4 regions of the Streptomyces sp. 4N124 genome follow, and region 3 is predicted to be linked to each of the others. Evidence: riboswitches for the same ligand, from Rfam matches in the RefSeq annotation. Region 3 holds a riboswitch; each other region holds the start of a gene.

Region 1 (7,404 bases), on a different contig from region 3:
GACCACGTCGGCGAGTTCGCGCGGCTTGTGGGTGCGGGTGTCGCGGCCGGCCACCGTGACCCGGCCGCGCAGGGTGCCGCCGGTGAAGTGCGGGACGAGGCCGCTGACCGTGCCGAGGACGGTCGACTTGCCGACGCCGGACGGGCCGACGAGCAGGACCAGTTCGCCCTCGGGGACCTCGAAGTCGACGCCCGTGACGGTGGGTTCGGCCGCTCCGTCGTACGTCACGGAGACATCGTCGAAGCGGATCATGGATTTTCCTTTGGAGCGGGGACCAGGAAAGCGGGGAGCAGGGCGAGGAGTACGGCTGCCGCGGGCCAGAGGGGGAGGGTGGGGGCGACCAGGGGGACGAGGCCCGGGTGGAGTGCGGCCGGGTCATGGGTCCCGGCGAGGGTGAGGGCCGCGGCCACGGCCACGCCGGATGCGGTGACCAGCCAGGCCTGCGCGCCCCACGGGTCCGGGCGGTAGCGGGTGCGCGGGGAGCGGCGGCCACCGAGGTGGAGTCCGGCGAGGGCCGCGGCGACTCCGGCGAGCAGCACCGGGAGGCCGTATGTGCCGCCTTCGGCGGTGAGGAGTCCGTACGTTCCCGCGCAGACGCCGAGCAGGCCGCCGAGGGTGAGGGCGGTGGTCGTACGGCGGACGGCGGGCGGGACGTCGGCGGTACGGCCGTAGCCGCGGGCGTCCATCGCGGCGGCGAGGGCGACGGAGCGTTCCAACGCGCCCTCCAGGACGGGGAGTCCGACGGTGGCGAGGCCCCGGATGCCCCTGTCGGGGCGGCCACGCAGACGGCGGGCGGCGCGGCGGCGCTGGACGTCGGCGATGAGGTTCGGCGCGAAGGTGAGGGCTACGACCACTGCGACGCCCATCTCGTACAGCGCGCCCGGGAGGGACTTGAGGAGACGGGACGGGTTGGCGAGGGCGTTCGCCGCGCCCACGCAGATGAGGAGCGTGGCGAGGCGCAGGCCGTCGTAGAGGGCGGCGAGGAGGGACTCCGCCGTGACCTTTCCGCCCAGGCGGATGCCCTGTGCCCAGTCCGGGAGGGGGATTTCGGGGAGGGTGAGGAGGGTGTGCGTGCCGGGGATGGGGGAGCCGAGGGCGATCGCGAAGAGGAGGCGGATGGCTATGACGGCGAGGGCGAGTTTGACGAAGGCGGTGTAGGAGCGGGCGGTGGGGGTGTTGGCGCGGCAGGTGGCTACGACGTAGGCGGATGTGGCGATGAGGAGGGTGAGGAGGAGGGGGTTGGTGGTGCGGGTGGCGGCGGTGCCGAGGGAGAGGGACCAGAGCCACCAGGCGCCGGGGTGGAGTTGGGGGCGGGGTCGGTGGCGGGGGGTGGGTTCGCTTACCGGCGCTGGCCGGGTGCCGCCTGCGCCCACCCGTGCCGCCCCAGCGGCACGACTGCCCGCAGGCTCCGCAGATTGGCGACTAGCCATTCCGGCGCCGCCTTGCTTGCCACACCGCCGCTGCGCCCAGCAAGGCCACCACCCCCGCGCCCGCCAGCAGTCCCACCGACGGACCGCCGTCCTTCTTGCCCTCTGCCTTGCCCTCTGTCTCTGTCGGTTTCGAGGTGCTGTTGTTCTCCCTCGTCACCGGCTCCCCGCACCCCGTCTTCGGATAGCCCGCGATGGCGCAGAGGAGGGCGTTGGTGTTGTAGCGGAGGGGTTTGGCGACCGTGGCCAGGGCCTCGGCGGTGGTGGCGTCGGGGGAGACCACCGCGCAAGCCCTACGGGGCTGTGGTGGGGTTTCTCGTCGGGGCGCGTCCGTCGCCGTACCGAAGTCGAGGACCAGGGCGATCCGCTTCTTGCCGTCCTTCGGTGGGGTGTTGGCGCAGATCGAGGCGAAGTCGGCGGTGCCGCGGGGCTTGGTCGCGTCTGCCGAGTCCTCGCTCACGGCGAAGCGGAAGCCCTGGACGTCGCCGTCGGAGGGGACTGCGGTGGACGGGCCCTGCGTGGCGTACGTCCACGTGTTTCCGTCCCGGTCCCAGAACGACCAGTAGCGGTAGCCGACGGCTTGCGCCTGCCCGGTGCCCAGGGCCAGGACGAGCAACGTCAGCAGCAGGGCCGCGGCACGGCGGAGCCTCACCGCTGCTGCCTCTTGGTGCGGCCGCTGAGCAGGAAGCCGATGCCGATACCGGCGACGAGACCGACGCCGACGATCCACCAGACGTTGGAGGAGGAGTCGTCGTCGCTCTCCTCGGCGGGCGCGGCGGCCTGGTCGGTGGTCTGCGGGGCCGGGCCCGTCGCGTTGAGCTGCTTGACCAGGTCCGTGCCGCCGAAGTCGCGGGGGTCGGTGCCTGTGGCGTGGGCGGCGAGGATCAGCTGGGCGTAGGCGGCGGGGCCGTTCTGCTTGGCCCAGGCCGCGGAGTTCTGCTTGAGCCAGGTCAGCGGCTTCTGCGCCGCCTTCGGGCCGCCCGTCACGGCGAGGGCGACGACCGCGTCCGCGGTGTTGCCGTAGTCGGGCTGGTCCTCGGCGCCGGCGAGCGCGGACTTCAGGTAGCCGTCCTTGCGTACCGTCTCGGCCAGGTAGGACGCGCCGTTGGCGGCGGCCTGGTCCGGGGTGGGTCGGGTGGCGTCGGCGCAGGTGAGGTCCGTGTCGGCGGCGGTCTTCGCCGACTCCATGCTCATGCCCTTCATGCCGACCACGGCCGCCGCCGTCGCATCCGCGTTGGCGGTCAGCTTGCCCTTCTTGTCCGGCTGGTAGGCGAAGGCGCCGCCGTCGGCGCACGGCAGGGCCAGCTCGCGCAGGGCGTCGTAGGGCGACTTGCCGCCGGTCACCGCGGTATCGGGGTCCTGGCCGGTGGCGTTGAGGGCGCCGATGGCGACGGAGGTCGAGTTGGCGTCGCTGGGTCCGCCGGGGGTGTAGCCCCAGCCGCCGTCCTTGTTCTGCACGGACTTCAGCCACTGCGCCGCCTTCACGGCGACGTCCATGTGATCGCCGTCACCGGCCAGGGACAGGGCCTGGGCCGCGGCGGCCGTGCTGTTGGTGTCGACCATGACCTTGGCGTCACAGGCCTTGGCGGGCTCGGCGCGGAAGGCCGCGAACGCCCCGTTCTCGCACTGCTGCCCGAGCAGCCAGTCGATGGCCTGGGCCGCGGGCTTCACGTCCGACTTGATCTGCGCGATCAGGGCCAGTGACTGGCGCCAGACACCGTCGTACGTCGGGTCGGTGCTGCCGTACAGCCCGTCCGGTACCGCTGCCGACGGGGAGGGGGACGGGGCGGCGACGGCGGGCGTGGCCGCGCCGATCGCGACGAGGGCGGCCAGGACCGCGGCGCTGCGGCGGACGTTCATGATCGGCGGGTGCCTCTCCCTGCAGGGAGCCGGGCAGCACGGGACACCCCGGGCGGCTCGGCTCCGTATACCTCGACGGTGCCGTGCACCGGCCGGTTGCCGGTACACCTGAGCCGGTCACGATCCGCACGGGGCAGTCCGGCTCACCGGCTTTCGACGACCGGTTCACGGTTGCGGGTCAGCGCCGGATTTGCACCGGCTTCCCCCCGTACGGGTGTGATGACGACCTGCCCACTCTACCGGCCCGTACGCGAACGGCTGAGGGGCGGCTGTGCGCCGGGCTAGGTTCGGCGCATGCAGCCACCGGGGAGACTGCTCGGCTCCGGCCGTGACGCCGACGTGTACGAGATCGACGCGGCGTGGGTCCTGCGCCGCAGCCGGCAGGGGTGGGGGAACGCGGCGGCCGAGGGCGCCGTGATGGAGCACGTGCGCGCGTACGGCTACCCGGTCCCGCAGGTGCGCCTGTCCGACTCCTCACGTACCGACCTGGTGATGGAACGCCTGTCGGGCCCGACGATGCTGGAGGCGTGCGTCGCCGGTTCGCTGGGTCCGGAGCAGGCCGGCGCAATCCTCGCCCGCCTCCTCCGCGACCTGCACACCATCCCCGCCCGCCGCTCCGAGACGGCCCGCATCCTCCACCTCGACCTGCACCCCGAGAACGTCATCCTCACCGCCGACGGCCCCCGAGTGATCGACTGGACCAACACGGAGGAGGGCGACCCGGCGCTGGACTGGGCCATCTCGTCGACGATCCTCGCCCAGGTCGCCGTCGCCGACACCCCCCTCGCCGCCCCCGCCACCACCCTGCTCACCGCCCTCCTCACCGACCCCTCCCACCTCACGGAGGACGCCCTGACAGAGGCCCGGCGACGGCGCGCGGCCAACCCGACGATGAGCCTTCGGGAGGTCGAACTCCTCGGCGACGCAGAGGCGTTGATCCGGTCGCTCATGCTCTAGGCGTCGGCCCGGCGAAGGCGAGGAAGAGGGTCCGGGAGGCCAGCAGCCAGGTGCCTTCGGCGGACCTGCGGAAGGCGTCTTCATAGTGGCCGACCTGGACCGGGGGACCCGCCGGTGCCATGCCGCCCTTGTGGCCGTCGATGCGGTGGGTGGTGAAGTACGAGGTTGCGGTCGCCGCGTCCGGGGAGGTCACCGTCACCAGGATGTTGGTCATCATGCGGCGGGACAGTCGGTCGGCGGGGCGGGAGCAGAAGTACTCCCGCAATGCGTCCCGTCCCTCGATCAGCCGCTCGCCCTCCGGCCACTCCCACCTGCCGTCCTCGGTGAACAGGTCGGCGACGGACGACGGTTCACCGAGGTCGAGGCGGTGGACGAAGTCGATGATCAGGCGTTCACAGGCGCGCTCGGCAGCCAGAAGGTCATCCATGGTCATCAACCAAACCTACGCACGCCGGCAGCTCACACCGCCACATACGCCACCGGATCCGTCCCCGTCACCGCCTCCGCCCGTCCCAGCTTCACCAGCCTGCGCAGATGGGCCTCCGCCTCCGACACGGCGATGTTCCTGGAGCCGTACGGGATCTGGTCCCAGGGGCGGTTCCACTCCATGCGTACGGCGAGTTGCCAGGGGGTGAGGGGTTCGGCGAGGAGGGTGAGGAGGCTGGTGAGGCGGTCCTCGTGGTGGGTGAGCAACTCCCGTACGCGGGCGGGTGCGTCGGTGAAGGTGTGCTGGTGGGCGGGGAGGACCTCGGCGGGGGCCAGGCGGCCCACGCGTTCGAGGGAGTCGAGGTAGTCGCCGAGGGGGTCGGTGACGGTGGCGTCGTCGGGATCCTCGTACAGGCCGATGTGCGGGGTGATCTCGGGGAGCAGGTGGTCGCCGGAGAACAGGCGGCCGTGGCCCGGGAGTTGGGAGGGGTGTTCCTCTTCCAGGTGCAGGCATACATGGCCCGGTGTGTGGCCCGGCGTCCAGATCGCGCGCAGGCGGCGGCCGGGGAGGTCGAGGAGTTCGCCGGGGACGATCTCGCGGTCGGGCAGGGCGGGGGAGAGGCCGGGGACGCCGGAGCGGAGGCGTGGGGTGCGCAGGGGCGCGATGTGTTCCTCGGGGGCGCCGACCGCGGTGAGTTTGCCGGTCATGTACGAGGCCCAGCGCCCGGGACCGGTCGAGCGGGCCCGTCGTACGAGTGCCGTGTCCGCCTCGTGCATCGCGATCCACGCACCGGACGCCTCACGGACCTTGGCGGACAGGCCGTGGTGGTCGGGGTGGTGATGCGTGATGACCACGCCGTGAATGCCGGCCGGTGAAGTCCCGCATGCCGCGAGCCCGTCGGCGAGCGTGTCCCACGACGTCGGGTCGTCCCAGCCGGTGTCGATCAGAACCGGTCCGCGGTCGGTGTCGACGACGTACACGAGCGTGTGCCCGAGGGGGTTGTCGGGGATGGGGACCTGGATCGACCGCACGCCACCGCCGTGATCGGACACCTGCGCCATGAGCTCCCCCATCGCCGTCTCCCGGCCACTATAACTAGAACGAGTTCCGAAGGTAGCCCGAGTCATCCGTCCCGGTGGTGTGAGATCCGTGGACTCCTCGGAATGGAACTGGTATCAGTTCTCGTATCTGATGAAGCGTCAGAACCGGCAGAGTCAGCTCGCGGGAGGCAGTCGGCCATGACCGAGCTCGTGGAACACGGACAGCTGTTCATCGGCGGGGAGTTGACCGACCCCCTGGGCAAGGATGTCATCGAGGTGATCTCGCCGCATACGGAAGAGGTCATCGGACGCGTGCCGCACGCGTCGCCGGCCGACGTGGACCGGGCCGTCGCCGCCGCGCGCACCGCGTTCGACGAGGGACCCTGGCCGCGGATGTCGCTGGACGAGCGGATCGCGGTGGTCACCCGGATCAAGGACGCGATCGCCGTACGGCACGAGGAGATCGCCCGCGTGATCTCCTCCGAGAACGGATCGCCGTACTCCTGGAGCGTCCTCGCGCAGGCGCTCGGCGCGATGATGGTGTGGGACGCGGCGATCACGGTCGCGCGGGACTATGTGTACGAGGAGACGCGCACCGGCGTGCTCGGCCGCATCCTCGTGCGCCGCGAGCCCGTCGGGGTCGTCGCGGCCGTCGTCCCCTGGAACGTCCCGCAGTTCGTCGCCGCCGCCAAGCTCGCGCCCGCGCTGCTCACCGGCTGCACGGTCGTCCTCAAGCCGTCGCCCGAGTCGCCGCTGGACGCGTACATCCTCGGCGAGATCGCGAAGGATGCCGGGCTGCCGGAGGGCGTGCTGTCGATCCTGCCGGCCGACCGCGAGGTCAGCGAGTACCTGGTCGGGCATCCCGGCGTCGACAAGGTCGCCTTCACCGGCTCGGTCGCCGCGGGGAAGCGCGTGATGGAGGTCGCCGCGCGCAACCTCACCCGCGTGACGCTGGAGCTGGGCGGCAAGTCGGCGGCCGTCGTGCTGCCGGACGCGGACGTCGAGACAGCGGTCGCCGGGATCGTCCCCGCCGCCTGGATGAACAACGGGCAGGCCTGCGTCGCCCAGAGCCGCATCCTGCTGCCACGCTCCCGCTACGACGAGTTCGCCGAGGCCTTCGCCGCCGCCGCGGGCGCGCTGGTGGTCGGCGACCCGCTGGACACGGCGACCCAGGTCGGCCCGCTGGTGGCAAAGCGCCAGCAGCAGCGCAACCTCGACTACATCCGCATCGGCCAGGAGGAGGGCGCCAAGATCCTCACGGGCGGCGGGCGTCCGGCGGGGCTTGAGCGCGGCTGGTACGTCGAGCCGACGCTCTTCGGCGATGTCGACAACTCGATGCGGATCGCCCGGGAGGAGATCTTCGGGCCCGTGATCTGCCTCCTCCCCTACGGCGACGAGGACGAGGCCCTGAAGATCGCGAACGACTCCGACTACGGGCTGTCCGGCAGCGTGTGGACGGCGGACGTCGAGCACGGCATCGAGGTCGCGCGACAGGTCCGTACCGGCACGTACTCGGTGAACACCTTCAGCCTCGACATGCTGGGCCCGTTCGGCGGCTACAAGAACAGCGGGCTGGGCCGGGAGTTCGGGCCGGAAGGCTACGGCGAGTACCTCGAACACAAGATGATCCATCTCCCGGCGGGCTGGGAGGCGTAGCGACATGGGCGACCGCTGGCAGGTCGAGGTCGACCGC
Region 2 (7,404 bases), on a different contig from region 3:
CGTTGTAGCAGCGGGAGATGATCTCCCGCTTGGGGCCGCGCACGACCCGGGAACCGTGGGCCAGCCGGGTGCCGATGGCGATGTCGGAGTGGCCGGAGATCAGCGGGGCCACCAGCGGGAGCAGCGCGGCCAGTCCGGTGGACAGGTCCACGTCCACATACGCGAGCACCGGCGCCCGCGACCGTGACCAGGCCACCCGCAGCGCACGGCCGCGCCCCTTCTCCTCCAGCCGTATCCAGTCCGCCTCCGGCAACTCGCCGGCCAGCCGGGCGGCGATCCGTGGAGTGGCGTCGGTGCTGGCGTTGTCGGCGACGGTGATCCGGAACGGGTAGGGGAACGTCTCCCGCAGGTGCGCGTGGAGCCGCCGTACGCTCCGCTCCAGATCGGCCTCCTCGTTGAACACGGGCACGACCACGTCCAGGACGGGCTCCGGGTGATGCGCGGGGAGCGGTGCCGGGCGAGGCAGCCGGTCCCTTCCCATGAAGGCGACGGTCCCTGCGTTTGTCATGGTTCGTCCTTGTCTGCGCTCCGGCGCAGGGTGTGCGGAAGGCACACGCGGCGCGGGGTGATCGCTGGGGCGGTCGAGTGGGGTTCTAGTCGGCCGAACCGATGACGGACGACTCGGGGGCCGACGGCTCCCCTGTCTCCGGCACGCCCACCGTCGATGTGGGTGGCGGACTGGTCGCGCTCGTGGCGCCATGCCCAGTGGCGCCCACGGACGGATCCCCGGCGTCCGAGGTCGCGCTCCCCGTCGACGTGGGGGGTGCGGTGGTGGGCCCATGCGGGTCCACCGAGCCGGTCGGGGACGGGGTCGCGCTCGGCGACGGGTCCGGCGGCGAGCTCGTGCTCGCCGGGGACGACGGACTGGCGGCGGGCCGCGGGTGGGGAGCGCTGGGCTCGTCCCTGACCTGGCCGTTGGGCAGCAGGAACAGCCCGACGCCGAGTCCGGCGACCGCCAGTACGGAGCCGACGGCCGCCTGTGCCGCGCGGGCCCGGCGGCGTGCTCGTACGCCCGCCCGCAGACGGTCCTGATGCTTCGGCTCGTAGGGGGTGTGCTCCTGGGTGTCGCGCATCAGCTGCGCCAACTGCCGCTCGAAGTGATCCATGACTTCTCCCTCACCCCACCGGCTCGATGACATCGGCCAGAATCCGGCGCAGCCGCGCCACCCCACGCGAGGCGTGCGACCGGGCCGTGCCGACCGGGCAGCCCAGCACCTGGGCGACGTGCGCCTCGGGCAGGTCCTGGTAGTAGCGCAGCACCACCGCGGCCCGCTGCCGGGCCGGCAGTTGGGCCAGCGCGGCCTCCAGCCGGGAACGCTCCGCCACGGTCGCGGACACATCGCCCGTCACCGCCACCTCGGGCAACTGCTCCACGGGGCGCTCGCCCCACCAGCGCCGCCGGGCCGAGCGAGCCGCCGCTCGCGACAGCACCTTGCGCACGTAGGCCTCCGGGGCCTCGTCGGCGATCTTCGGCCAGACGAACCACAGCTTGACCAGGGACTCCTGCAACAGGTCCTCGGCCCGGTGCCGATCGCCTCCGGTGAGCAGACGCGCCAGATGGAACAGCCCCGACCAGCGGGCGGCCACGAACTCGTCGAACTCACCGGCCCGATCTTGTTCCATCCGCGCTGTCCCCAGTTCTCGCCGGCTCGCCTACACAAGGGAGAAGGCACTGACAGTCCCTCCACGCTGCATTCACAGCCGGTGATCTGGATCACAACGAAGCATGCACATAACCAAGTGAATGTGAAAAACTGACGCATAAGGCACCCGAGGAGACCCGGTGAGCAACCCTGGCGACAGGCTCGACTACGAAACGCTACGGCGGGACCGCACAGGTCAGGCCGAGGCGTTCGACGCCATCGGCAACCGCTACGACGAGGCCTTCCCGCACAAGGAAGGGCAGGTCGCGGCGGCCGCATGGCTCATCGGCTCCCTGCCGGCCGGGGCCCGGGTGCTGGACCTGGGATGCGGCACCGGGCTCCCGACCGCGCGCCAGCTGGCCAAGGCGGGCTTCGAAGTGGTCGGGGTGGACCTGTCGGACGGGATGCTCACGCTGGCCCGCGGCCATGTGCCCACCGGCCAGTTCCATCAGGCGGACATCGCGGACCTGCGGCCCGGCGGCCCCCTGGACCTCGGCCGCTTCGACGGCGTGGCCGCGTTCTTCTCCCTGCTCATGCTCCCGCGCGCGGAGATCCCCCTCGCCCTGCGCACCGTCCGTCATCTGCTGCGTCCGGGCGGCCTGCTCGCCCTGTCGATGGTGGAGGCCGACGTGGACGACTTCTCGATCCCCTTCATCGGAAGGAGCATCCGCGTCTCCGGCTACCTGAGGGACGAGCTGCGCGAGGTCGTCGAGACGGCGGGCTTCGAGATCGGCGACGAGTCCTCGTACACCTACGCTCCGGCGGTCGCCGACATCCAGCCCGAGGTACAGATCTTCCTGCACTGCCGGCGCACGCCCGACGGCTCCTGATCCGCTCGCTGGGGCGCGGGCCGCACGCCCGGAAGGACACGCATGACGAAGCAGCTCGGAACCGGTGACGACACCGGGGACCCTGCGCCCGGTGCGCAGGACCTCGCCGCTGTCATGCGTCGGCCGCAGCCGTCCGGCTCCGAGAACCGCGGCGTGACCGTGCGCCCGCCGGCCGCGGACGCTCCCGCCGGACGCGCACCGGGCGACGGACCGGACGTCACCCCGCCGCAGACCGACAGGCTCCGCTATCTCGACGCCGCGACCCGGCAGATCGCCCGCGGCATGAACCTCGACGAGACGCTGTACGAGCTGTGCCGCGCGGCCGTCCCGGCGTTCGCCGACACGGCGTTCGTCCACCTGTACGCTCCCCTGCCGGTCGGCGACGAGATCGGCGCGGCCCCCAAGATCCTGCGGCTGCACACCGTGGACCATGCTTCCCTTCGGGTCCCCGCCGGCCAGGGCGCCGAGTCACCCGCGCCGAGCGCGCACCCCCTCCAGGCGGCCGAGGTCGTACACCCGGCCGCCACCGGACTGCTCGCCAAGCTGCTGCAGGACGGACGGCCGGTGTTCGGCAACGACCCGGGCGTCGCCTCGGCGGCGGCCGAGTTGCTCGGGAGGGTGCACATACCCTGGTCGACACCCCCCGGGCGACGGCTGATCATCGCCCCGCTGCACGGCCGCAACCACGCCCTGGGCAGCGTCGTCCTGATCCGCGGACGCGACCGGCCCGACTTCACCGGCGACGACCTGCTGGTGGCCTCCCAGCTCGCCACCCACACCGCCCTCGGGCTGGACAAGGCGATGCTGTACGAGCGTGAGGCATCCGTCGCGGACACGTTGCAGCGCACGATGCTCCCGCCGTCGCTGCCGGAGCCGCCCGGGGTCCGGCTGGCCAGCCGCTATCTGCCGGCCTCGCGGACCGCGCAGGTCGGCGGGGACTGGTACGACGCGATCCCACTGCCCGGCAACCGCGTGGCCCTGGTGATCGGCGATGTGATGGGCCACTCCATGACCTCGGCCGCGATCATGGGCCAGCTGCGGACCAGCGTGCAGACCCTGGCCGGGCTCGATCTGCCGCCGGACGAGGTGCTGCACCACCTCGACGAGCAGGCGGGGCGCTTGGGCAGCGAGCACACGGCGACTTGTCTGTACGCGTTGTACGACCCCGTACTGCACCGGCTGATCGTGTCCAGCGCCGGCCACCTGCCGCCGGTGCTGCTGCGTCCCGACGGCACCGTGGAGGTGCTGAACGTCCCGCCCGGAGCGCCGATCGGTGTCGGCAGCGGCGGATTCGAGTCCGTCGAGACACACGCGCCGACCGGGGCGACGCTGCTGCTGTACACCGACGGCCTGGTCGAGTCCCGCGACTCGGACGTCATGACCGGCGTGGAGCGGCTGTGCGGCCGGCTGCGCGCGACCGGCCCGAAATCCGCGCCGCCGACCCTGGAAGACCTGTGCGACCAGGCGCTCGGCACCCTGGGCGCCGGTGGCCGGGACGACGACATCGCGCTGCTCGCGGCCCGGTTCGAGGGCATCCTGCCGGAGACCGTCGCCTACTGGTACATGGCTCCGCGCCCGCAGACCGCGCGCCAGGCCCGCCGGCTGACCCGCAGGACCCTGCACGGCTGGGACCTCGACGACCTGCTGGAGTCCACCGAGCTGATGGTCAGCGAGGTGGTGGCCAACGCCGTGCGCTTCGCCTCCCGCCCGATCACCCTGCGGCTGCTCTGCACGGACGTGCTGCGCTGCGAGGTCGGCGACGACTCACCCGCGGTGCCGAGGATGCGGCACGCCCGGCTCAGCGACGAGGGCGGGCGCGGGCTGTTCCTGGTCGACCAGCTGGCAGAGCGCTGGGGAGCAACTCGGGTGAGTACGGGCAAGGTTGTGTGGTTCGAGCAGCAACTGCCTCCCGCGGGTTAAGCTGGCCGACGCAGCTGGTTCGCCCCGTCAGCCAGGCGGGATGCGTCGCAAGAGGGAACCCGGTGAAATTCCGGGACTGCCCCGCAGCGGTGAACGGGAACGACCGCCGTCATACGCACTGGGTCCATGAAACGGCCCTGGGAAGCGACGGCCAGTAGATGTCTCCTCGTACGACGACGAGACGTGCCCGTGAGTCCGAAGACCTGCCAACTGCCCGTGCGCGAACCACTCGTGCGCGGACATCCCGGTGACCTCGAGGGCGGGTCGGCGTACCACCGAGCGAACGGCCAGTGGCCGTTGCCGTCCGGTTGGTCACCCTTCGCGTTCTCGTCCCGTCTCCGGGATCTCAGGGATTCATCTCGCGAAGGAGATCTCCGTGACAGGCAAGCCCGCAGCCGCGGCAGCACGGGCCACCGTGTACGGCTACCCCCGCCAGGGACAGCACCGGCAACTGAAGAAGGCGATCGAGGGCTACTGGAAGGGCCGCGTCACCGCCGACGCCCTCCGCGCCACCGCCGCCGAACTGCGCAGCGGCAACTGGCGGCAACTGGCCGGGGCCGGCATCCACGAGGTGCCGACCGGTGACTTCTCGTACTACGACCACGTCCTCGACACCACCGTCATGGTCGGCGCGATCCCCGAGCGGCACCGGCCCGCAGTCGAAGCGGACGCCCTGGACGGCTACTTCGCCATGGCGCGCGGCACCCAGGACGTGGCGCCGCTGGAGATGACGAAGTGGTTCGACACCAACTACCACTACCTGGTGCCGGAGTTGGGCCCGGACACGGTGTTCACCGCGAACTCCGCCAAGCAGGTCACCGAGCTGAAGGAAGCCCTCGCCCTCGGACTGACGGCGGCCCGACCGGTCCTGGTCGGCCCCGTCACCTACCTCCTGCTCGCCAAGCCCGCACCCGGCGTGGCCGCCGACTTCGACCCGATCACCCTCCTCGACCGGCTGCTGCCGGTGTACGCCGAGGTCCTCGCCGACCTGCGCGCCGCCGGCGCCGAGTGGGTGCCGCTGGACGAGCCCGCCCTCATCCAGGACCGCACCCCGGCCGAACTGGGCGCCGCCGAGCGGGCGTACCGGGATCTCGGCGCCCTCACCGGCCGGCCGAGGCTGCTGGTCGCCTCGTACTTCGACCGGCTCGGCGATGCGCTGCCGGTGCTGGCCAAGGCCCCGGTCGACGGGCTCGCGCTGGACTTCACCGAGGCCGCCGCCGCCAACCTGGACGACCTCGCCGCGGTCGGCGGGCTGCCCGGCAAGCGGCTGGTCGCCGGCGTGGTCAACGGCCGCAACATCTGGGTCAACGACCTGTCGGCGTCGCTCGCCACGCTCGGCACCCTGCTGGGCCTGGCCGATCGGGTCGACGTCGCGGCCTCCTGCTCCCTGCTGCACGTCCCCCTCGACACGGCGGCCGAGCGGGACATCGAGCCGCAGATCCTGCGCTGGCTCGCCTTCGCCCGGCAGAAGACCGCCGAGATCGTCACCCTCGCCGAGGGCCTCGCCCACGGCACCGACGCGATCACCGCCGAACTCGCCGCCAACCGCGCCGACCTGGCCTCCCGCGCCCACTCCCCCATCACCCGCGACCCGGCCGTACGGGACCGCGCCACGGCCGTCACCGCGGCCGACGCCCGCCGCTCCCAGCCGTACGCCGAGCGGGCCGCCGCCCAGCGGGCCCACCTCGGCCTGCCGCCACTGCCGACCACCACCATCGGCTCGTTCCCGCAGACCGGCGAACTGCGCACGGCACGCGCGCACTTGAAAGCGGGCCGGATCGACACGGCCGGCTACGAGGAGCGGATCAGGGCGGAGATCCAGGAGGTGATCTCCTTCCAGGAGAAGACCGGGCTTGACGTCCTGGTGCACGGCGAGCCCGAACGCAACGACATGGTCCAGTACTTCGCCGAGCAGCTCACCGGCTACCTCGCCACCCAGCACGGCTGGGTCCAGTCCTACGGCACCCGCTACGTCCGCCCGCCGATCCTGGCCGGCGACATCTCCCGTCCCGAGCCGATGACGGTGCGCTGGACGACGTATGCCCAGTCCCTCACCTCGCGCCCCGTCAAGGGCATGCTCACCGGCCCGGTCACCATGCTCGCCTGGTCCTTCGTCCGCGACGACCAGCCGCTCGGCGAGACGGCCCGACAGGTCGCGCTGGCGCTTCGCGACGAGGTGAACGACCTTGAGGCGGCGGGCACTTCGGTGATCCAGGTCGACGAACCGGCCCTGCGCGAGACCCTGCCGCTGCGCGCCGCCGACCACCGCGCCTACCTGGCCTGGGCCACGGAGGCGTTCCGCCTCACCACCAGCGGCGTGCGCCCGGACACGCAGATCCACACCCACATGTGCTATGCCGAGTTCGGCGACATCGTCCAGGCCATCGACGACCTCGACGCGGACGTCATCAGCCTGGAGGCGGCCCGCTCCCATATGCAGGTCGCCCGCGAACTCGCCGGCCACGGCTATCCGCGCGAGGCCGGACCCGGCGTGTACGACATCCACTCCCCGCGCGTGCCGAGCGCCGAGGAGGCGGCCGAACTCCTGCGCACCGGCCTGAAGGCGATCCCCGCCGACCGGCTGTGGGTCAACCCCGACTGCGGCCTGAAGACCCGCGCCTGGCCGGAGACCCGTGCCTCGCTGGAGAACCTGGTCGCCGCGGCCCACACGGTCCGCGCCGAACTGCCCACGCCCTGACGACCTGCCTCCCACCGGCCGGGGCCGCACCGCGCGCCCCGGCCGGGTTCAGCGCACGACCCCGCAGCAGAGGTGAATGCGCATATCGGGACGAATGGATTTCGCTACAAGTTCCGAAATTATTCGTGACGGGTGCGCCACTTGGCCGAAATGCGCGCTCCATACCTTCCTGGAATCGCACCTCTGCCCTCAGTGCCTTCAGGAGACAGGAGCCCCCGCGTGCCCCATTCCCTGCGCCGCGGCGCCCTTCGGCTGACCGCCGGTATAGCGCTCATCTGCACCTTCGCCCTTGCGGGCTGCGGGCGCGGCGGTG
Region 3 (7,404 bases):
ACAATGTCGTCGTCGAAGCCATGCGTTTGCGACCGGCCGTATGGATATTGACGCGACGGGCGGTGACCGACACGGAACTCGGTGGCTACCGCATTCCGGCCGGGGCCGACATCGTGTACAGCCCGTACGCGATCCAGCGCGATCCGCTCTCCTACGGGCGCAACGAGGAGTTCGACCCGGACCGCTGGCTGCCCGAGCGGGTCAAGGACGTGCCCAAATACGCCATGAGCCCCTTCAGCGTCGGCAACCGCAAGTGCCCCAGCGACCACTTCTCGATGGCCCAGCTGACGCTGATCACGGCGGCACTGGCCACCAAGTACCGCTTCGAGCAGGTGCCCGGCTCCAAGGACGGCACCCGGGTGGGCATCACACTGCGCCCGCACCGACTGCTGCTGAGGCCCGTACCGAGGTGACGCGTCAGGCCGCTTCGGGGCCCCGGAATGTGCGCCGGTAGGCCTGCGGGGTCGTCCCGATCGACCGTACGAACTGATGGCGCAGCGCGGCCGCGGTACCGAACCCGGTGCGGGCCGCGATCGCGTCCACCGTCTCGTCCGTCGCCTCCAGCAACCGCTGGGCCAGCAGCACGCGCTGACGCAGGATCCAGCGGTAGGGAGTCGTGCCGGTCTCCTGCTGGAAGCGGCGGGCGAAGGTGCGCGGCGACATGTGCGCCCGCGCGGCGAGCTGCTCGACGGTGACCTCCTCGTCGAGGTGCTCCTCCATCCAGACCAGCACCTCGCCGACCGTGTCGCACTGCGACCGGGGCAGCGGCCGCTCGATGTACTGGGCCTGCCCGCCGTCCCGGTGCGGTGGTACGACCATGCGCCGGGCGATGGCGTTGGCGACCTCCGGCCCCTCGTCCTTGCGCACGATGTGCAGACAGGCGTCGATGCCGGCGGCCGTGCCCGCCGAGGTGATCACCGGGTCCTCGTCCACGTACAGCACATCGGGCTCGATGATCGCGCGCGGGAAGCGCCGGGCCAGCTCGTCCGCCTGCCGCCAGTGCACCGCGCACCGCCGCCCGTCGAGCAGCCCGGCGGCACCGAGGACGAAGACGCCGGAGCAGACGCTGAGCACCCGGGCACCCCGGTCCGTGGCCCTGACCAGGGCGTCGAGCAGCTCGTCCGGATAGTCCCGGCCGATGTAGTCGCTGCCCGCCGGTACGGCGATCAGGTCGGCCTCGTCGAGCCGCTCGAGCCCGTACGGCGTGGAGACCGTGAACCCGGGGACATGGGTGCGCAGCGCGGGGCCCTCCGCCGAGACGACCGCGAAGTCGTACACCGGCAGCCCTTCGTCGCTGCGGTCGAGGCCGAAGACCTCACAGACCACACCGAGTTCGAAGGGATGAACGCCGTCGAGCAGGGCGACGGCCACGTTTTTGAGCATGCTGCCAGTGTGCCACTGCCGCTGGCAGTAATTCGAGGGTGTCCGGCAGTCCTGCCACTGTCAGGAGTGTCTTGCCAGTACGAGACTTACCGCATGAACACATTCCTCGAACTCATGGCCCTCGTGATCCTCTTCTCCATGCTCGGCGGTCCGGCGCTCGTGGGGGCGATCCACGACCGCCGGATCGACCGACAACTGAGGGAGGCGGAACGTAAGACTCAGAAGTCCTCGTCCAGGTCGACGGTGCCCTCCACCGCCACCTGGTACGCCGAAGGACGCCGCTCGAAGAAGTTGGTGAGTTCCTGAACCCCCTGCAACTCCATGAAGGAGAAGGGGTTCTCGGAGCCGTACACCGGAGCGAAGCCGAGGCGGCTGAGCCGCTGGTCGGCGACGCACTCCAGGTACTGCCGCATCGATTCCGTGTTCATCCCCGGGAGGCCGTCACCACAGAGGTCGCGCGCGAACTGCAGCTCGGCCTCGACGGCCTCCCTCAGCATGTCGGTGACCTGCTGCTCAAGCTGGTCGTCGAAGAGCTCCGGCTCCTCCTTGCGGACCGTGTCGACCACGTCGAACGCGAAGGACATGTGCATCGTCTCGTCGCGGAACACCCAGTTGGTGCCGGTCGCCAGGCCGTGCAGCAGACCCCGGCTGCGGAACCAGTAGACGTACGCGAAGGCCCCGTAGAAGAACAGGCCCTCGATGCACGCGGCGAAGCAGATCAGGTTGAGCAGGAAGCGGCGCCGGTCGGCCTGTGTCTCCAGGCGGTCCAGCTTCTCGACCTCGTTGATCCACTTGAAGCAGAACCCGGCCTTCTCGCGGATGGACGGGATGTTCTCCACGGCGTCGAACGCGGCGGCCCTGTCCTCCGGATCGGGGAGGTAGGTGTCCAGCAGCGTCAGGTAGAACTGGACGTGGACGGCCTCCTCGAAGAGCTGACGGCTCAAGTACAGCCGCGCCTCGGGGGAGTTGATGTGCTTGTACAGCGTCAGCACCAGGTTGTTGGCGACGATCGAGTCACCCGTCGCGAAGAACGCCACCAGGCGGCCGATCAGATGCTGCTCGGCGGGCGTGAGCTTGGCGAGGTCGGTGACGTCCGAGTGGAGGTCGACCTCCTCGACGGTCCAGGTGTTCTTGATGGCGTCCCGGTAGCGCTCGTAGAAGTCGGGGTAGCGCATGGGGCGCAGGGTCAGCTCGAAGCCCGGGTCGAGGAGATGCTGGTTACGGGTGGTCATTACTGGCAGGCCTCGCAGGACTCGGGGTTTTCCAGGGAGCAGGCGACGGCTTCTTCTGCGGCCGCCTGAACGGGGACAGTGGCTTGTGCGGCACGGGCGATCCGGGTCGCCGGGCGCGAGCGCAGGTAGTACGTCGTCTTCAGCCCGGACTTCCAGGCGTACGCGTACATCGAGGAGAGCTTGCCGATGGTCGGCGTCTCCAAGAAGAGGTTCAGGGACTGGGACTGGTCCAGGAACGGGGTCCGGGCGGCGGCCATGTCGATCAGTCCGCGCTGCGGGATCTCCCACGCCGTGCGGTAGAGCCGTCGTACGTCCCCGGGGATCCAGGCGAAGTCCTGCACCGAGCCGTTCGCCTCACGCAGCGCCTCGCGGGTGCGGGCGTCCCAGACGCCGAGCGCCTTCAGCTCCTGCACCAGATAGGAGTTGACCTGGAGGAACTCGCCCGACAGCGTCTCCCGCTTGAACAGGTTGGAGACCTGCGGCTCGATGCACTCGTACACGCCGGCGATGGACGCGATGGTCGCGGTGGGCGCGATGGCCAGGAGCAGCGAGTTGCGCAGGCCGACTTCGGCGATGCGTTCCCGCAGGGCCGCCCAGCGCTCGGGCCAGGTCAGCTCGACGTCGTAGTGGTCGGGGTGCAGGACACCCTTGGCGGTACGGGTCTTCTGCCAGGCGGGGAGGGGCCCGTTGCGCTCGGCGAGGTCGGCGGAGGCCTCGTACGAAGCCAGCATGATGCGCTCGGCGATACGGGTGGACAGGGCCTTGGCCTCGGGTGAGTCGAAGGGCAGGCGCAGCTTGAAGAAGACGTCCTGGAGGCCCATCGCGCCGAGCCCGACGGGGCGCCACTTGGCGTTGGAGCGGCCCGCCTGCTCGGTCGGGTAGAAGTTGATGTCGACGACGCGGTCGAGGAAGGTGACGGCGGTGCGGACCGCCTCGTCCAGCCGCTCCCAGTCGATGTCCCCGTTGTTCACGAACGCGCCGAGGTTGACCGACCCCAGGTTGCACACCGCCGTCTCGCCGTCGTCCGTGACCTCCAGGATCTCCGTGCAGAGGTTGGAGGAGTGGACGACATGGCCGGGCTCGGCGGTCTGGTTGGCGGTGCGGTTGGCGGCGTCCTTGAAGGTCATCCAGCCGTTGCCGGTCTGCGCGAGGGTACGCATCATGCGGCCGTACAGGTCACGGGCCGGGATGGTCTTGCGCGCGAGCCCTGCGGCCTCCGCCTTCCGATACGCGGCGTCGAACTCCTCGCCCCACAGGTCGGCCAGTTCGGGCACGTCGGCGGGGGAGAAGAGGGACCACACCCCGTCCGCGTTCACCCGGCGCATGAACTCGTCCGGGACCCAGTGCGCGAGGTTCAGATTGTGCGTACGGCGGGCGTCCTCACCGGTGTTGTCGCGCAGCTCCAGGAACTCCTCGATGTCGGAGTGCCAGGTCTCCAGGTACACCGCCGCCGCGCCCTTGCGCCGGCCGCCCTGGTTCACGGCGGCGACCGAGGCGTCCAGGGTCTTCAGGAACGGGACGATGCCGTTGGAGTGCCCGTTCGTGCCGCGGATCAGTGAACCGCGGGAGCGGATGCGGGAGTAGGCGATGCCGATGCCGCCCGCGTGCTTCGAGAGACGGGCCACCTGGTGGTAGCGGTCGTAGATGGAGTCCAGCTCGTCCTTGGGGGAGTCGAGGAGGTAGCAGGACGACATCTGGGGGTGCCGGGTGCCGGAGTTGAAGAGGGTGGGGGAGGAGGGGAGGTAGTCCAGGCGGCTCATCAGCGCGTAGAGCGCGGCGACCTCGTCGACGGAGCGGACCGTGTCGTCCTCGGCGAGACCGGCGGCTACGCGCAGCAGGAAGTGCTGGGGCGTCTCGATCACCTTGCGGGTGATCGGGTGCCGGAGGAGGTAGCGGGAGTGGAGCGTGCGGAGGCCGAAGTAGCCGAAGCGGTCGTCGGCCTCACGGTCGATCAGGTGGTCCAGGCGGGCCGTGTACAGCCGTACGAACTCGGCGGTGCGGTCGGCGATGAGGCCCTCGCGGTGACCGACGGCGACCGACTCGGAGAACGACGTGACGCCCTGCGAGGCTGCCTCGGCGGCGATGCTGATCGTCAGGAGACGGGCGGCCAGCCGGGAGTACGCGGGGTCCTCCGAGATGAGGCCGGCCGCGGCATCGGTGGCCAGCTCGCGCAACTCCGACTCGTCCGCCCGGGCCGACTTGCCGCGCAGCGCGGCGGCGGCGACCCGGCCGGGGTCGGCGTCGGGGAGGTCGGCGGTCAGCTCGGTCAGGGTCCGCAGCAGTGCGGTTCCCGGTCCGTCGGTGTCCTGGATCGCTGAGGCCGGTTCGGCTGGCGCGATGGTCACGTGGGGCTCTCCCTCGCTCGGCACGGGGCCTTGCGGAGGGCAGGGGGCAGCACACGAGCGCACATGGCGTCGCGCCCACCGGCCCATTCCACGAGGCCCGGACGTCGGGCGCACCGGCCGAGTGGCCGGGCGCGCTGTCGGCAGGTCCTCGGACTGACTCCCATACGTGTATGAACACGCATGAGTACACCGTTGCGGGACAGTTCCGGATTCGCACCGGATTCCCCTGCGGCGACAGCGAGCATGAGCATACATCTTGTGCCGGGCGGGAGTAGCACCCCCATATGTTGTGTCGCCATCGGCTTCAGAGCGTCAACTCATAAGTGAGGAGAGTGAACTCGGGCTGCTCCGGGATCGGGTTCCAGTCGCGTTCCGGGGCGCGGGTGAAGCCGAGGCGCTCGTAGATGCGGTGGGCGGCGAGCATGGTGCGCTGGGTCGACAGGACGACGGCGGTGCGCTCCGCGGTCCTCGCCCGGTCGACGCAGGCTCGCACGAGGGCTTCTCCGGCGCCTCTGCCGCGGGCCGCCCGGGCTACGGCGAGCATGCGGATCTCCGCCTCTCCGGGGCGGGCGAGTTCGGCCATGGGGCCGGGGGAGGGGACGAAGGTGACTCCGCCCAGGAGTTGGTCGCCCTGTGTGGCCACGAGGACGTCGGCCGCGGCGGCGCGCTTCGCGATGTCTTTCAGTTCGCTCAGGTACGAGTCGCTCTCGCCGAAGGCCAGGAGGCCGTCCTGGAGGTAGGCCTGGGCTGTGATGTCGCCGAGGGTTTCGTATTCGGTGGGTTCTACGGGCCGGATCACTATGTCCATGCAGGTGAGTGTGCATGAAGAGCGGGCCGCCGTAGTGCTTGATTTCGGCGGCCCGCTGCGGGTTCGTCGTGGCTGGTCGCGCAGTTCCCCGCGCCCCTAATGGGGCGCTGCAGCCGCCGTCGCCGGGGGCAGTTCCGTCTTGACTCCCGGGTCGCCTGCCTCGCCCGTGTAGTCCGCCGGGCTTGTCTCGTCCACGCCCTCGGGGGCCTTCATCGCCTTCAGTGCGAAGGTGAGGACGACCGTCACGACCAGGTTGAGGACGAACGCCGTCAGGCCGATGTAGCCGATCTCGCCGATGCCGGGGATCTCCTTGTTGGAGCCGCCGAAGTGGTCCTGGGTCGGGGAGGCGACGCCGTACGCGGCGACTGTGCCGTAGATCATGCCGACCGCCCAGCCGGCGAGCAGGGCCCAGCGGTGGAACCAGCGGGTGAAGAGGCCGCCGACCAGGGCCGGGAAGGTCTGGAGGATCCAGATGCCGCCGAGGAGCTGGAAGTTGATCGCGACCGTCTTGTCCATGGTCAGGACGAAGACCAGCGCGCCCACCTTCACGAGCAGGGACACCAGCTTGGAGACCTTGGTCTCCTGCGCCGGCGTGGCGTCCGGCTTGATGAAGTCCTTGTAGATGTTGCGGGTGAAGAGGTTGGCCGCCGCGATGGACATGATCGCCGCCGGCACCAGCGCGCCGATGCCGATCGCCGCGAAGGCCACACCCGCGAACCAGTCGGGGAACATGGTCTCGAACAGCTGCGGGATCGCCAACTGGCCGTTCTCCACCTTGATTCCTGCCGCGATCGCCATGAAGCCCAGCAGGCCGAGCAGGCCGAGCATCAGCGAGTACAGCGGCAGGATCGTGGAGTTGCGGCGGATGACGTCACGGCTGCGGCTGGAGAGCACGGCCGTCACCGAGTGCGGGTACATGAACAGTGCGAGGGCCGAGCCGAGGGCCAGGGTCGCGTACGTCCACTGGTTCGCGTCACCCGGGACCGTCGCACCGCGTGGCGCGCCCGTCGCCGGGTTGGTCTGGCTGAACGCGGCGCTCGCCTTGGCGAAGATGTCGTCGAAGCCGCCCAGCTTGATCGGGATGTAGATGACCGCGACCGCGATGACGATGTAGATCAGCGCGTCCTTCACGAACGCGATCAGCGCCGGGGCCCGCAGACCCGAGGAGTACGTGTACGCGGCCAGCACGCCGAAGGCGATCAGCAGCGGCAGGTCCTTGATGAACCAGTTGGTGTCCTCGCCGCCGCCGACGCCCATCACGTCCAGCACAGCCTGGATGCCGACCAGTTGGAGCGCTATGTACGGCATCGTGGCGAGGATGCCGGTGACGGCGACCGCCAGCGACAGCGCCTTGGAGTCGAAGCGGCCCCGGACGAAGTCCGACGTGGTGACGTAGCCGTGCTTGTGCGAGACCGACCACAGCCGCGGCAGGAAGACGAACATCATCGGGTAGATGAGGATCGTGTAGGGCACCGCGAAGAAGCCGGCCGCGCCCGCCGCGTAGATCGCCGCCGGTACGGCGACGAAGGTGTACGCCGTGTACAGGTCGCCGCCTAGCAGGAACCAGGTGATCCAGGTGCCGAACGAGCGCCCGCCCAGGCCCCATTCGTCCAGGGTCTGCTCGTTCTCGGCCCTG
Region 4 (7,404 bases), on a different contig from region 3:
CCATCTCGATGGAGCCCTGCAGCACGTCGAGCACGCGCTCGGCGCCGACCTTGTGGCCTTCCGTGCGGGGCAGCCCGCGCTCCTTGGCCCAGCGTCCGTTCCCGTCCATGACGATCGCCACATGGCGGGGGATCAGCTCGCCAGGGAGCTTCGGCGCGCGGGCACCGGACGGGTGCGGTTCCGGTGTCTTGTACTCGCGGCGCTGGCGCCCCAGGAACCCGCGTACGGCCATGTGTTTCTCGTCTCCTCGCTCCGTGCCGGTTTCGCTACTTCTCTACGTACCTGAGTGAGCGCAGCCCGCGCTCCAGGTGCCAGTGCAGGTAGGCGGAGACCAGCCCGCTGCCCTCCCGCACATACCGCGGCTCGCACGCGTCCGCGGTCTCCCAGTCTCCCGTAAGCAGCGCGCCGAGGAGGTCCAGGGTCTGCGGCGAGGGTACGACGCTCCCGCCCACCCGGCAGTCGACGCAGACGGAGCCTCCGGAGGCCACGGAGAAGAACCGGTTCGGCCCGGGCAGCCCGCACTTCGCGCAGTCGCTGAAGCTGGGCGCGTACCCGTTGACGGCGAGCGAGCGGAGCAGGAAGGCGTCCAGGACGAGGTGGGAGGCGTGTTCGCCCCGGGCGAGCGTGCGCAGGGCGCCGACGAGCAGCAGATACTGCTGGACCGCCGGCTCGCCCTCGTGGTCGGTGAAACGCTCGGCGGTCTCCAGCATGGCCGTCCCGGCGGTGTAGCGGGCGTAGTCGCTCACGATCCCGCCACCGTACGGAGCGATCGTCTCGCTCTGTGTGCACAGCGGCAGCCCGCGCCCGACCAGCTCACTCCCCCGCGCGAAGAACTGCACATCCACATGGGAGAAGGGTTCGAGCCGCGCCCCGAACTTCGACTTCGTCCGCCGCACCCCGCGGGCCACGGCGCGTACCCGCCCGTGACCGCGGGTGAGCAGGGTGATGATGCGGTCCGCTTCGCCCAGCTTCTGCGTCCGCAGCACGACCCCGTCGTCCCGGAAGAGACTCATGGGTTCATTCTCGCGTACGCCCTGGGTCAGCGGGTGCGGTCGGGGTGACTGATGGTGTCCCAGGGGGCGAGGTTCCAGGGGCTGGTCTTGTTCGCCGGGTCCAGCAGGCGCCTCAGATGCGCGTCGGACGCCGCCTGCGGGGCGAGGAAGGCGGCGTCCGGCGTGCCCTGGAGTCCGTCCCGCCACACCATCCGCCCGAGCAGATAGTGGTCGGCGTACTCGTTCCAGGAGGCGTACGACCGCACGACCGCCGGGACAAGGCTCTTCAGCGCGGTCCAGGCCTCGTACTCCGAGATCATCCCGCAGCCGAAGCCGCGCCGGGCGATGTCGACGTACAGGGCGGCGTCCCAGGCCATCGGCTCGACGCCGAGCAGCCGGTACGCCTGCACCCGGTATCCGGTACGCGCCAGCCCGCCGAGCCGGCCGACCAGTTGCTCGCGCGAGGTGATCTCCCACTGGTCGGCCAGCCACCGCCGGGCTCTGTCGTCTTCGATCCGCTTGAACGGATACAGAGTCGTCCGCGAGGCGTCCCGGTCCCGGCTCACCGGCGCGCTCAGCGAGACCATCCACAACTGATGCATGGTGAGCGGAACGGGGTACTTGCGCTCCGCCTTCGGCTTGAGCCGGTCCCATATCGCCATGGCGGTGCACCCTAATTCACGCCGTCAAGGCACCTCACCCCGACTGCGGGCGTTGGCGTACGCCGTCGCCGCGCTGAGCCGCTCGGCCGGGGTGGCCCGGCGCACCGCGCCCGGCTCCGCGTCCCACTCCCTGCCGCCGCCGTACGGTCTCAGCTGGACATAGGGCCCCTCATGCCCCATGACGATGCCGAGCCTCCCGTTGCGGGTGTCCACGACATACGACCCGACCGGCGGCCTCACCGCAGAACCGCCGTGAGTCGCTGCGCGGCCTCCACGGAACAGCGGCCCAATTCGACGAGCGGACAGGGCGCCTCCCGCGCGAGACTTGCCGGGTCGATCCGCAGGGACGGCAGAATGATTCCTGCGTTTTTCAATGCTGCCCGCAATTCCTTCACTGCTTCCTCCGCCTCTTCGACGCAGAGCGCCGAGTGCTGTGCCTTCACGTGGTTCCCCTCCCTTTTCGGGTTTTACGCTTCGCAACTCAAGGGTGGCGCACCACATCTACACTCGGCAGGAGTCTGTGCTCTACAAGTGCGGGGCAGTACAAGGGGGTTGAACTGTGGCCAACGGTTCACGTCAGGCGGCATGGGAGTTCTTCGGCACGGAACTGAAGCGGCACCGGGAGGACAGGGGGCTCACTCAGGTCGAGTTGGGGGCGCGCGTCTTCGTCTCGGGCGCCTATATCGGGCAGTTCGAGCAGGCGATTCGAAAGCCGCAGTTGGATATCGCCCAGCGGATTGATGAGGTACTGCAAACCGACGGTATTTTCGAGCGGGCGTGGCGGAAGCTCATCGACGACAAACGGTATGCCGATTACTTTGCGGCCGTCGTGGAACTGGAACGGACGGCAACGAAGATTGCGGAGTTCGCGCCCACTGTGGTGCCGGGCCTGTTGCAGACGGCCGCCTACGCGCGGGCGGTCACCATCGCGGCCAACCCGTTCGTCACCGACGAGTACGTGGAGGAGAAAGTTACGGCCCGCCTGGAGCGCCAGCACATCCTCAAGGACGCTACAAGGCCGGAGTATTGGGTGATCCTGCATGAGGGCGTGCTGCGCAGCCCGGTGGGCGGCCCGGAGGCCATGGCCAAGCAACTGGAGCACATCGCGGCACTGATGCGCGAGCGCAAGGTGTGGGTGACTGTTGTGCCGTTCGCGGCTGGAGCGCATGCGTCGATGGGCGGGTCCCTGAAGCTCATGGAGTTCGAGGACGCACCGCCGGTCGCCTATACAGAGACGGAGTATTCGGGAACGCTCATCGACGACCCGGCCATGGTGAAGCGCACCCAGCGCACATACGATCTGCTCAGGGGCGCCGCACTGTCGCCGTCGGCGTCCCTGGCCCTGCTCGAATCGGCGGCTGAGGACTTCAGACGATGCGCGAGTACGACCTGAGCAACGCCCACTGGCGCAAGAGCAGCTACAGCAACGGCCAAGGCGGCGACTGCGTCGAGGTTGGCGACGAAATCCCCGGCGTCGTACCGGTCCGCGACAGCAAAGTCGCCGACGGCCCCGTCATCCTCCTCGGCGCCACCGCCTGGGCGGCTTTCATCCGCGCCTGCTAGTCTCCCCGAGCCTCCTGCGGGGGAAGTCCGGTGAGAGTCCGGCGCTGACCCGCAACGGTGTGTGCGTGGCCCCCTGGGGCCGACGCGCAAGCCCGATTACCCGCAGGCGGTTTGCCAGCCCATTGACCGCTCGCCGAGGACTGCGAGCCGAGGCGAAGGACCGCCGAGCGTGCGCCCCTCTCCAGGCCGAACACCTGTGCCGCTGTTGGTTGCTGCCCTCGCGATCCTGCTCCTCGTCTCCCTTGTCGCCGGCGTCGGGCTGGGGGCCGCCGGAGTCGGCTGGGGCGACGTCATCCGTTTCCTCGGGGCCGGGTTCACCGGCGGAACCATCCACGCCGCGGACGTGGCGTCGTACACGATCGTCTGGGAGATCCGGCTGCCGCGTGTCGTGCTCGCCGCAGTCGTGGGGGCGGGGCTCGCGACGGTCGGGGTGGCCGTGCAGGCGATGGTGCGCAATGCGCTGGCCGATCCGTTCGTGCTGGGGATCTCGTCCGGTGCCGCTGTGGGGGCCAACGCGGTCATCCTGCTCGGGGCGTTCGCGGGGCTCGGGGTGTGGGCGCTGTCGGTGTCGGCGTTCTGCTCGGCGCTGGTCGCGATGGCGATCGTGTACGCCGTCGCCCGTTCCGCGACGCACGGGCTGACGCCGCTGCGGCTGATCCTGACCGGGACGGCGCTGGCGTACGGCTTCGAGGCGCTGACCACCGTGATGGTGTTCGGCGCGGCCAGGGGCGAGGCGGCCCGGTCGGCGATGATGTGGCTGCTGGGGAGTCTGGGCGGGGCGACGTGGCCACGGGTGCCGATCGCCGCCGTGACCGTCGTCGCCGGGTGGGTGTGGCTGCGGTGGCGGGCGGAGGCCCTGAACGCGCTGGCGATGGGGGACGAGACGTCGGCGACGCTGGGCGTGCAGCCCGGGCGGTTGCGGCGGGAGTTGTTCCTCGTCACGGCGGCTGTGACCGGGACCGTGGTGGCGGTCAGCGGGGCGATCGGGTTCGTCGGGCTGATGGTGCCGCATGTCGTACGGATGCTGGTGGGCGCTGATCACCGGCGGGTGCTGGCCGTCGCGCCGCTCGCCGGGGCCGTACTGCTGGTGTGGGCGGATGTGCTGTCCCGGCTGCTGCTGGCGCCCGCGGAATTGCCGGTCGGGGTGATCACTGCGGTGGTCGGCGTCCCGGCCTTCCTGCTGCTGATGCGGCGCGGCGGCTATGCGTTCGGGGGGCGCTGATGCGGCTCGATGTGGAGGGCGTGACGGTCGAGGCGGCCGGGAAGCGGCTCGTCGACGAGATCAAGCTCACCGTGGACAGCGGGGCGTTCGTGGGGCTCGTCGGGCCCAATGGGAGCGGGAAGTCGACGCTGCTGAGGTGCGTGTACCGGGCGCTGCGGCCGGCTGCCGGGGTCGTACGGCTGGACGGGGACGACGTACACACGCTGGATCCTCGCGCCGCCGCGCGGCGCCTCGCCGCGCTGCCGCAGGAGTCGTCCTCGGAGTTCGACTTCACCGTCGCCGAGGTGGTCGGGATGGGGCGGCTGCCGCACCGGGACCGTACGGCGGCCGAGGACCGGGCGATCTGCGCGGAGGCGATGCGGTCCACCGGCGTGGACCATCTGGCCGACCGTGGCTTCCTGGCCCTGTCGGGCGGGGAGCGGCAACGCGTGCTCATCGCACGGGCGTTGGCCCAGCGCCCCCAGGTGCTGGTCCTTGACGAACCGACCAACCACCTCGACATCGCCCACCAGTTGGACGTGCTGTCCCTGGTCCGGGCAAGCGGCCTGACGGTGCTGGCCGCGCTGCACGACCTCAACCTGGCCGCCGCGCACTGCGATCTGCTGTACGTCGTCTCGGCGGGCCGGATCGTCGCAGCCGGGCCGCCGCACGACGTCCTGCGCCCGGACCTGCTCGCCGAGGTGTTCGGCGTGCGCGCGCATCCCGTCCGGCATCCGGAGACGGGTGCCGTGCAGTTGCTCTTCGACCTTCTCCCGCCGTCGGATTAAGGAACTCCCCGCATGCGTAAGCCCGTTGTTGCCGCCACTCTCTGCCTCGCCGCCCTCGCCACGGGCTGCGGTGCCGAGGTCGAGCCCTCGCCGGACTCGAAGGCCGCGGCGTCCGTCACCCTCACCAACTGCGGGCGCAATGTGACATACCACAGGGTCCCGGAGCGGGTCGTCACCAACGATGTCGGGATCACCGAGCTGATGTTCGCGCTCGGCCTGGAGGACCGGATGGCCGGGTTCGCGATGCCCGACGACAAGGGAGACCTGGACGCGGTGCCGTGGAAGGACGGCTACGACAAGGTGAAGTGGCTGTCGAAGGACCAGCTCACCAAGGAGAACGTCCTCGACGCCCGCGCCGACTGGGTCTTCGCCGGCTGGAACTACGGCTTCCGCGAGGACAGCGACTTCACCCCGGACGCCCTGCGCAAGCTCGGCATCTCCTCGTACATCCTCACCGAGTCCTGCCGCAACGGCCGTACGGAGACCTCGCGGGGCATCATGCCGCCGCTGGACGCGCTGTACGAGGACCTCACCAACCTGGGCAAGCTGTTCGGCGTGGAGAAGCGGGCGGCGGCGCTGATCTCCGGCTTCAAACGCGAGGTGGCGGAGGTGAAGGCCAAGGCTCCGTCCGATTCCCCCAAGGTCTTCCTCTACGACAGCGGCGAGGACCAGCCCTTCACCTCCGGCCGCTACGCCGCGCCCGACCAGATCATCAGCGAGGCCGGCGGCAGCAACGTGATGCACGACCTCAAGGACTCCTGGACGACGGTCGGCTGGGAGACCGTGGTGGAACGCAACCCCGACGTGATCGTGATCTGCGACTACGGGGACGTGAGCGCGGAGCAGAAGAAGAAGTTCCTGCTGTCCTACGCCCCGCTGCGGAATGTCTCCGCCATCAAGCACAAGCGGATCTTCACCCTCGACTACGTCGACCTGGTGGAGAGTCCGCGGAACCCGTCCGCGATCGCCCGCCTCGGGGAGTACCTGCGGACGACGACGCCCTGACCCGGAGGCCGGGACCGGTCCCGGCTCGCCCGTGGTCGAATCTGCGCCCGTCAGCAGTACAGGTCACGGAACGCGGAGAGTCGGATGAGAAGTCGAAGTCCGGTACGTGCAGGTGTCGTCGCTCTGGCTGCAGTGGCTCTGTTGGCCGCGTGCACCTCAGGCTCGTCCGGGGACGGCGACAGTCCGGAGGCCTCCGGCTCGCCCACCCGGAAGGCCCTCGACCTCAGCGGCGATCCACGGGCTGCGGCGCCCTTGGCGTTCGACAGCAAGGCGGCGCATGTCCTGCCGACGGGCCCGAAGGGCTTCCCTCCCCTCAGCCTGTACGGGCGTGCGGCCTGGCTCACGCACGCGTCCGGCCTGACGATGTACAACCTGGCCACGGGCAAGGCCGTCACCGACATCAAGACCAAGAACACGCCCACGTACGATCTGCCGGCGCCAGGCGATATGAGCAAGAAGCAGGCCGAGATGATACGTAGCCGCGTGTCGTTCCCTGTGCCGGTGGAGATCGGCGGTGTACCGGCTGTGGTCGCCGCCGTGCCGGTCAAGCTCGCCAAGCAGGGCAGCGGTTCGGCGCAGGATGGGTTCGAGGTGATCGCCGCCCGGGCGGACAACGGCAAGCCGATCTGGCGGCTGCCCGTGGACATCTACGGTGACCCGGCCGGCAAGCTCGGCGCGCTCGTGGTCGAGCCCGGGGACGGCGTGGTGAGCGTCACCTGGACGGAGGACGACTACACGACAGGCAGTTTCGCGGTCTCCCTGGACGCCAAGCAGCCCCAAATGCTGTGGCAGCGTGCGGACTTCTGGACGGTCGCCGGATACGGCGACGCCGTTCTGGGGTTCCGCGAAGAGCCGGACGAGCAGTACTCGGTGGCCGGTGTCGCCGCGTCCAGCGGCCGTGACCTGTGGGTCAAGGGGCTGCCCGCCGGAGCCACCTGGGCGGTCAAGTCGAACGACACGCCCTTGGCCAAACTCGACGACGACAGCAAGCAGGCGCGGCTGATCGAGATCGCGACCGGCGACTTCGTCCTGTCCAAGCGGGCCGGGCTGACCAAGGGCATGAGCTGCCTGCACGGCGACGGCGGCACGGTCCTGCTGTGCTCCTCGAAGCAGGACGGCGCGCTCGCGGTGGACCAGGCCGGCAAGGTCTTGTGGCGCCGGGCGGCGGGGGACGGCCCGGGCAAGTGGAACGC

Evidence for each region. Region 3 has a riboswitch for cobalamin ahead of ACTWQO_RS07255 (ribonucleoside-diphosphate reductase subunit alpha). Riboswitches for the same ligand answer to the same signal wherever they lie in the genome.
Region 1: another riboswitch for cobalamin. It lies ahead of ACTWQO_RS39105 (prenyltransferase/squalene oxidase repeat-containing protein); the one in region 3 lies ahead of ACTWQO_RS07255 (ribonucleoside-diphosphate reductase subunit alpha).
Region 2: another riboswitch for cobalamin. It lies ahead of metE (5-methyltetrahydropteroyltriglutamate--homocysteine S-methyltransferase); the one in region 3 lies ahead of ACTWQO_RS07255 (ribonucleoside-diphosphate reductase subunit alpha).
Region 4: another riboswitch for cobalamin. It lies ahead of ACTWQO_RS38005 (FecCD family ABC transporter permease); the one in region 3 lies ahead of ACTWQO_RS07255 (ribonucleoside-diphosphate reductase subunit alpha).

Annotation. Positions count from the first base shown of each region.
Region 1 covers NZ_JBQQBS010000058.1:58,138-65,541, forward strand. Annotated here, with positions in the region: gene ACTWQO_RS39090 (ABC transporter ATP-binding protein) at 1-252, opposite strand, end outside; gene ACTWQO_RS39095 (energy-coupling factor transporter transmembrane component T) at 249-1,373, opposite strand; gene ACTWQO_RS39100 (SCO2322 family protein) at 1,423-2,079, opposite strand; gene ACTWQO_RS39105 (prenyltransferase/squalene oxidase repeat-containing protein) at 2,076-3,287, opposite strand; cobalamin riboswitch at 3,407-3,533, opposite strand; gene ACTWQO_RS39110 (phosphotransferase) at 3,582-4,244, shown strand; gene ACTWQO_RS39115 (nuclear transport factor 2 family protein) at 4,234-4,677, opposite strand; gene ACTWQO_RS39120 (MBL fold metallo-hydrolase) at 4,704-5,732, opposite strand; gene ACTWQO_RS39125 (aldehyde dehydrogenase) at 5,910-7,367, shown strand; gene ACTWQO_RS39130 (ferredoxin) at 7,372-7,404, shown strand, end outside.
Region 2 covers NZ_JBQQBS010000011.1:34,772-42,175, reverse strand. Annotated here, with positions in the region: gene ACTWQO_RS13855 (glycosyltransferase) at 1-508, opposite strand, end outside; gene ACTWQO_RS13850 (hypothetical protein) at 594-1,106, opposite strand; gene ACTWQO_RS13845 (SigE family RNA polymerase sigma factor) at 1,117-1,623, opposite strand; gene ACTWQO_RS13840 (class I SAM-dependent DNA methyltransferase) at 1,784-2,473, shown strand; gene ACTWQO_RS13835 (SpoIIE family protein phosphatase) at 2,516-4,393, shown strand; cobalamin riboswitch at 4,392-4,618, shown strand; gene metE (5-methyltetrahydropteroyltriglutamate--homocysteine S-methyltransferase) at 4,770-7,091, shown strand; gene ACTWQO_RS13825 (extracellular solute-binding protein) at 7,311-7,404, shown strand, end outside.
Region 3 covers NZ_JBQQBS010000005.1:179,976-187,379, reverse strand. Annotated here, with positions in the region: gene ACTWQO_RS07270 (bifunctional albaflavenone monooxygenase/terpene synthase) at 1-413, shown strand, start outside; gene ACTWQO_RS07265 (GlxA family transcriptional regulator) at 418-1,383, opposite strand; gene ACTWQO_RS07260 (ribonucleotide-diphosphate reductase subunit beta) at 1,602-2,615, opposite strand; gene ACTWQO_RS07255 (ribonucleoside-diphosphate reductase subunit alpha) at 2,615-4,960, opposite strand; cobalamin riboswitch at 5,083-5,211, opposite strand; gene ACTWQO_RS07250 (GNAT family N-acetyltransferase) at 5,265-5,768, opposite strand; gene mctP (monocarboxylate uptake permease MctP) at 5,865-7,404, opposite strand, start outside.
Region 4 covers NZ_JBQQBS010000055.1:30,025-37,428, reverse strand. Annotated here, with positions in the region: gene ACTWQO_RS38040 (isoprenyl transferase) at 1-232, opposite strand, end outside; gene recO (DNA repair protein RecO) at 267-1,013, opposite strand; gene ACTWQO_RS38030 (DUF1266 domain-containing protein) at 1,040-1,654, opposite strand; gene ACTWQO_RS38025 (hypothetical protein) at 1,679-1,894, opposite strand; gene ACTWQO_RS38020 (hypothetical protein) at 1,891-2,097, opposite strand; gene ACTWQO_RS38015 (helix-turn-helix domain-containing protein) at 2,214-3,047, shown strand; gene ACTWQO_RS38010 (DUF397 domain-containing protein) at 3,029-3,217, shown strand; cobalamin riboswitch at 3,215-3,339, shown strand; gene ACTWQO_RS38005 (FecCD family ABC transporter permease) at 3,387-4,439, shown strand; gene ACTWQO_RS38000 (ABC transporter ATP-binding protein) at 4,439-5,206, shown strand; gene ACTWQO_RS37995 (ABC transporter substrate-binding protein) at 5,219-6,211, shown strand; gene ACTWQO_RS37990 (hypothetical protein) at 6,344-7,404, shown strand, end outside.